One region of the Oceanobacillus sp. FSL W8-0428 genome, then DNA from elsewhere that is predicted to be linked to it. Evidence: predicted binding sites of a transcription regulator. Region 1 holds the regulator's gene; each other region holds the start of a gene.
The links. The regulator NrdR, encoded in region 1, represses ribonucleotide reductase genes. The targets are predictions, from matches to a motif close to AACACNATATATNGTGTT.

Region 1 (2,277 bases):
CATTGCTTCTTTGGCAGACTTCAGTCCAACTCTGGACCAGTGGCCGGCAATAGTTTCCATATAAGCTTTGGACAGCTTCATATTTGATTGCAGCAGGACATAATGAATTAAAACATTCATGACAGGAGCTGGCAATCCCTGCCTGGTCATAACCTCGCGGACAACCTTGATATCCTGCTCAGATGCATGATTCCCATCTGATAGATCTTCTAATAATTGCTTTGGAGAAATTGTCTCCAGCTCTTGAATAAGCTGTTCTTCCTTTGTTTCAGGCTTCTTCATTATAGCCTCTGTATTCGCCGTTATCTTTTCTTTTAAACGGATAGACTGCCCGTTGTTACGGGAAATAAACATGTCGTGGCATGCTGATTTAAACTCTTCCTGATTCAATTTATTATCTTCATCAAGAGCCCACAGCAGTGCTTTCTCTATATCAACACTTTCTATGTCATACAATACCTTCATTTGATGAATAAGCTTTTTATTCGCAGAATTTAGGATTCTTTCAGCTGGAATAAACCGCTGCTTGAGCGTTTGTTCTATCCAGGAAAAATCCATTGAATCCTTTTCAGTGCACTGCCTCTTTGTTTTTACATTCTCAGCAACAGGCAAAGATGGTGTTATTGTATCAAACACTTCATTAAAATCAGCTGTTACCTCTTCGCCATATAGATGGCTATCCTTTACATAACGCGAATAAAGCTCATTATATTTTAGTTCTCCTATATGATGCAGCAGCAGCTGAGACAGCATTGCTTCCCTGAAAAATTGATTCGGAGAGTATGGGCACTGCACATTATACGTATAATAATCTCTGCCGTCCTCTGTTCTTTTATAAGTTTTTAATAACCCGATGGCTTCCAGCTTTATACGTGCACGGTAGATATCATCCAGTGTCAAATTTAAATATGTCATTAATGTATGGTGTGTCTGCACCTTTTGCACATGACCCACCTCATAAAACAAAGTATAGTATAAAGAAATTGCCTGGATACCGATTAACGGCTGATACAGATGTGTCAAAGAAGCATTAAAATCAAGTGGAGGCTGTTTGTCCATAACAACATTATATCCATCAATAGGAAGGATTTTTCCAATTACATTCATGATAACCCATCCTTTTTTGAAAAGTAAAAATGTATAAGAGTCTGCAATGTCTCTCGTGCGGCGAGTAACCGCAGTCCCAAATTTTGTCCGGCAGGGCCCTCAATCAAAAATGTTTTCGACTGGACGAGTAATCGCAGTCCCGGCCACATAATTTCATTTTTATTCTTCATGTGCTTGTTTATCCGTTTTAATAATTTCTTTCAGCTCGTCTAAGAAAACGGAGATATCCTTAAATTGACGATATACAGATGCGAATCTGACATAAGAGACCTCATCAACTTCTGCAAGTCTCTCCATCACCATCTCACCTACTGTATGACTGGAAACCTCAGAATTTCCTGTGTTTCGCAAACTTTTTTCTACTTCCAATGCAATGTTTTCTATCGTATCTATAGCTACAGGCCGCTTCTCACATGCTCTGATAATGCCTCTTGTCAGCTTTTCTCTCGAGAATTCCTGACGCATGCCATCTTTTTTCACAACAATGAGTGGTACTTCTTCAATCCGTTCAAAAGTGGTAAAACGAAATCCGCACTTCTCGCATTCCCGGCGTCTACGTATTGCTGCTCCCTCTTCTATCGGTCGAGAATCCAGTACTTTAGTATTTTTGTTATTACAGTTGGAACAACGCATTTCGTTCACTCCTTCTCAAATTACATTTCTATCTCCGGCAGCTGTTCATTTACATGCTGATATACTCTTCTTATTATTTTATTGCTATGGCCAAAATCAATATGGACAGGTGTTTCTGTCGTTACAGAAAAATCGAGTGCTGTATAGTATGGCCGAACCATAACAACTGTAGCGATAACTAAAACTTTTTTACCGCGTTTGCTGGTTGCTCCAATCTCTCCATGCTGATCGGAGCGTGCATGAATTGAAAAATCCGGACTCGAATTAAAATAATCCTCTACAGTTTGAATAACTGTATTCTTACTCGCTTTATAATACCTGGTTTTTAAAGACTTATCTATATGATTATCACTGGTTTCTGAATGATTATTAAAAAAACGTTTAATTTTATAACCCATCGACATATACATACACATCCTATATTTTCACTAGTAAGAGAGTGTTCAAAAAGTCCGGTGAAAAATAACCCTTCAGTATTCGTAAGCCTATGAAATCAGCTGTCAGGTTCTATTTATCTGCTTTATAAAGCGCACACTT
Region 2 (2,277 bases), 590 kb from region 1:
TGCCGCTTATCTGCCAAAACCATTGATTATTAAAGACAACGGTACTTTCAGCTTGGATTATGACATACCAAAATCCATTGGCCGTGTCAAACCGTTCTATGGGAATTTCGGTATTAATTTACGTGCGTATACGTATATTCGGACGATGGGTGCAGAAGGCCTGAAAAAAGTCAGTGAATATGCTGTGTTAAATGCGAATTATATGATGCGCAAACTGGAAAAAGCATTTCAAATGCCGTATCCGCAGCATTGTAAGCATGAATTTGTACTATCAGGGAGTATTCAGAAAAAACTGGGTGTCCGGACATTAGATATGGCAAAAAGACTGTTAGATTTTGATTTTCATCCGCCGACAATTTATTTCCCGCTAAATGTGGAAGAGGGAATGATGATCGAACCGACTGAAACAGAGTCTAAAGAAACATTGGATTCCTTTATTGATACCATGATTCATATTGCAAAGGAAGTAGAAGAAAATCCGGAAATTGTTCAGGAAGCTCCGCACAATACAATTGTAAAACGGATGGATGAAGCTACAGCTGCTCGTAAGCCGATACTTCGATATGAAGAAGGGGAAATATCATAAATAACAGATAATAAAAGCTGATTCAGAGTAATTTTTGCTCTGAATCAGCTTTTAACGTTAAATATGCATTTCAATGGCGATAACCAGAAAAGATTATTTTTTTGTTTTAATCTTACCAGTCCATTTTTTAAATCCGCCTTTCAGCTGATAAATATCCTTAAATCCTTTTTTGTGCAACAGCTGCGCAGCTCTTGCGGAACGACTGCTATTTTGACAATACAGGTACACAGGCTTGTCCTTTCGCATTTCAACAAGTCTTTGCTTCATCTGTGTTACCGGAATATTACGCGCCCCAAGGATATGACCTCTTTCAAATTCCTGCGGTTCACGAACATCAATTAACTGTGCTTTACGATATCCTTCTCGAAATTGTTCTTCTGTCAATCCATTTAGATAAGTGCGTTGTCTATAAAAGCGAAAAATAGAAACCGCAAGCAGAACAACTAAAGCAATAAGTAAAAATGTCATTTTGTTTCCCCCGTCTATCTTTATATTCTACATATTCATTATATGGGCAGGGATTTTATTTTTCAAAGTTTTTATTTGTGAAACCCCTATTTATTATAAAAAAATAGTCTTCTTTCAAATTTCAGATGTTATTTTTAATAAAGGAGAGGTTTCCCCATCCATTTTAAGGGAATAAAAAAATAGCCAATATTTTAATGGGAATTACTTGCTATTCTGATAATTAACTATATATTGTGTCGAAATAATGAAATGGATACTATATATTGTATTTTGGGCAGTGGATATGATAAACTAATAATTAATTAATCGTAAGATGACAAGGAGCGATAACATTGACTATCCATTTGGAATCATTAAGACAGATTAATATAGATGCGCTTAATGAAGATATAAAAAAATTCGAAGCAGTACACTCAATTACAGAGGAAATGCATATTACACATCAAGGTGTGTCCAGGCTGGTAATGCTGGATCGATATGCTTTTAAAGATATGGAGAAAAAAACGTTAAAAAACGGCGATTTTGTCGTTCTGACTGTAAAAGCAGATCCTAAATTCCCGGCACGGGGCCTAGGGTTTATTATAGATATTAATTGGAAAGAAAACAAGGCGAAAGTGGCTGTCGAATCAGATTATATTGGTGTATTAGATAAGGAAGAAGAGCGGGAAAGCGGTATTATTACGCGTTCTCTTGATGTTATCGAGAAGCCTTTGGAAATTTATTATGAACAAATTGCCAAAAGAAATGCAACTGGGCTTTCAGAGGTTGAAGAAACGGAAGAAAGAAAGGCTGCATCCTTTGAAGCATTTTACAAGCAATTAGCTTCCATGAACTTTATTCCTGCAGGGCGCGTGCTTTATGGCGCAGGAGCTGAAACAGATGTAACATATTTTAATTGCTACGTTATGCCTTTTGTAAAAGATTCCCGCGAAGGAATTTCGGATCATCGTAAGCAGGTGATGGAGATAATGTCACGAGGCGGCGGTGTCGGTACAAATGGCTCCACGTTAAGACCGCGTAACACATTGGCTAGAGGCGTTAACGGAAAATCATCCGGCAGTGTTTCCTGGCTGGATGATATTGCTAAATTGACAAATCTGGTGGAACAAGGCGGCTCCAGACGAGGTGCGCAAATGATTATGCTTGTTGATTCTCACCCGGATATTATTGAATTTATTATTTCTAAGATGCAAAATCCGCGTATATTACGTTATTTAATAGAA
Region 3 (2,277 bases), 1.3 Mb from region 1:
AACAGGAGGAATCTAGGAATGAAAAAAATTTTATTAGCACTATTCATATTTTTATTTGCAGGTGTGTTGACCGCATGCGGTGGAGATGAAGATGCAGCAGAAACTGAAGATACAGCAGATGAAGCTGCAACAGAAGAAGAGACAGCGGGCGAAACCGATAATGAAGAAGAGAACGGCGAAGGAAAAGGCGGTTTCTTATGGAAGGTGGAATCTGGTGATACAGAAATGTATTTGCAGGGAACGATTCACTTAGGAAACGATGATTTCTATCCATTAGATCCGGCTATTGAAGAAGCGTTTGATAGTGCAGATGTTGTTCTGCCTGAATTTAATTTACTGGAAGAAACGCCTTCACAGCAAGAAATATTAGAATATGCTACATATGTAGATGACAGTACACTGGAAGAAGAACTGCCGGAAGAAACATATGAGGAGCTTGCATCTATTTTTGAAGAGAATGGATTGGATTTAGAAACAATGAACGATTTTCAGCCATGGTTCGTGGAGATGATGCTGCTTGAACTTGTGACCATGACGAGTGACGTCGACTCACAATCTGCTGTCGATCTATATTTTCTTGAAAAAGCAACAGAGGAAGGGAAAGAAATTGTTTCTTTAGAAAGTGCGGAAGAACAATTTGAGGTGCTTAGCGGTTATTCCATGGAAACCCAAATACAGACATTGGAACTAGCAGTTGAGGGTTATGATGAGGCTGCTGAAGAGATGGAAGGGCTGGCTGATGCATGGCTTGAGGGAAATATCGAAGCAATGGAAACGATGTCCGATGGTTATGAAGAAGCAGGCATTAATGATGAATATATGGAAGAGTTGAATGATAAACGGAATATTGATATGGCAAACAGCTTGGATGAAATTTTACAGGAAGACAGCGGTCAGGTTTATTTTGTCTTTGTGGGGACGGCTCATTTCACCGTTGATCCAAGTATTATAACGGAGCTTGAAGACAAAGGCTATGAAGTAGAGCATGTTTATTAAATCAGATCTAAAATATTCAAAAATCTCGTAAGTATTCGCAGACTTACGAGGTTTTTCTATAATAAAACGAAATTATAGAACGTTTTTAACTGAAGCGGAAATGATAAAGCAAAAAATTATAGAGATATTTTAAAAAGTCATAAAATGTACATTTGAACTCCCTTGCATCTTCATTTAAGATTTAACTATATATAGTAATGTTTTTATCTTGTTATACTATATATAGTTTTGGGTAAGTTAAATAGAAATACATTGAAAACATGAAGAAATGAATGGATGGAGAAGAATAGGGAGGCATAGAAAATGGTAGAAATAAAAGAAGCCCCTGCAAGCACAAATATAGATTTAATGCAGGATTTTAAGGATATTGTATCCAGCTCTAATCAGGATTTAATCCAGGAGAATGCAAATGTTGACGGAAAATCACCGTGCGGACAAATGAACAAATTTGCCAGTGAGAGCGCTAAATTTTATGCAAAACAAAATATGCTGCGTCCGGAAGCAAGGCAGGCAATGGAGGATAACTATATTCATATTCATGATTTAGATTACATGCCTACAGGAACAGCGACCTGCTGTCAAATCCCTTTGGGAAAATTATTGAAAAAAGGATTCAACACAGGGCATGGACATATGCGATCCCCGCAAAGCATTATGAGTGCGATGGCATTAGCGGCAATTGTTTTTCAAAGCAACCAAAATCAGCAGCATGGTGGTCAGAGTTTTCAAGCATTTGATTATGATTTGGCTCCCTATGTGAAGAAATCCTATGAAAAACGGCTTCATAAATTACAGCAATATCAGCTTCCCCTTGATCAAAAGGAACTGGAGAAATTAGCTTGGAATGAAACAGAGCAGGAATGTTACCAGGCGTGTGAAGCATTCATACATAATTTGAACAGCCTCCATTCCAGAAGCGGCGGTCAGGTTCCATTCACGTCTATTAATTACGGGACAGATACAGGCAGGGAGGGGAGGCTGATTATAAAAAATCTGCTTTTAGCTACACAATCAGGATTAGGAAAAGGAGAGACCCCTATTTTTCCAATTCAAATTTTTAAAATGAAAAAAGGGGTTAATTTTTACAAAGGCGATCCAAATCATGACTTGTATCAGTTAGCTCTCGAAACAACGGCAAAACGGCTTTTCCCAAATTTCAGCTTTATTGATGCACCGTTTAACTTAGCTTATTATGAAGAAGGGAATCCTGATTCAGAAGTAGCTTATATGGGCTGCCGTACACGTATTATGGCAAATCGGCATGGAGAGGAAAACAGTGTA

Region 2: a site for NrdR is predicted at 1,307-1,324, ahead of MKY30_RS20100 (vitamin B12-dependent ribonucleotide reductase). Genes of this name have one in related genera too.
Region 3: a site for NrdR is predicted at 1,209-1,226, ahead of MKY30_RS23440 (anaerobic ribonucleoside triphosphate reductase). Genes of this name have one in related genera too.

The regions. Positions count from the first base shown of each region.
Region 1 is NZ_JBBORB010000001.1:3,599,622-3,601,898, reverse strand. Features, by position in the region: gene MKY30_RS17165 (replication initiation and membrane attachment family protein) at 1-1,107, opposite strand, end outside; gene MKY30_RS17160 (hypothetical protein) at 1,104-1,277, opposite strand; gene nrdR (transcriptional regulator NrdR) at 1,267-1,740, opposite strand; gene MKY30_RS17150 (cytosolic protein) at 1,761-2,144, opposite strand.
Region 2 is NZ_JBBORB010000001.1:4,188,069-4,190,345, reverse strand. Features, by position in the region: gene gcvPB (aminomethyl-transferring glycine dehydrogenase subunit GcvPB) at 1-586, shown strand, start outside; gene MKY30_RS20105 (rhodanese-like domain-containing protein) at 680-1,054, opposite strand; gene MKY30_RS20100 (vitamin B12-dependent ribonucleotide reductase) at 1,387-2,277, shown strand, end outside.
Region 3 is NZ_JBBORB010000001.1:4,876,117-4,878,393, reverse strand. Features, by position in the region: gene MKY30_RS23445 (TraB/GumN family protein) at 19-996, shown strand; gene MKY30_RS23440 (anaerobic ribonucleoside triphosphate reductase) at 1,300-2,277, shown strand, end outside.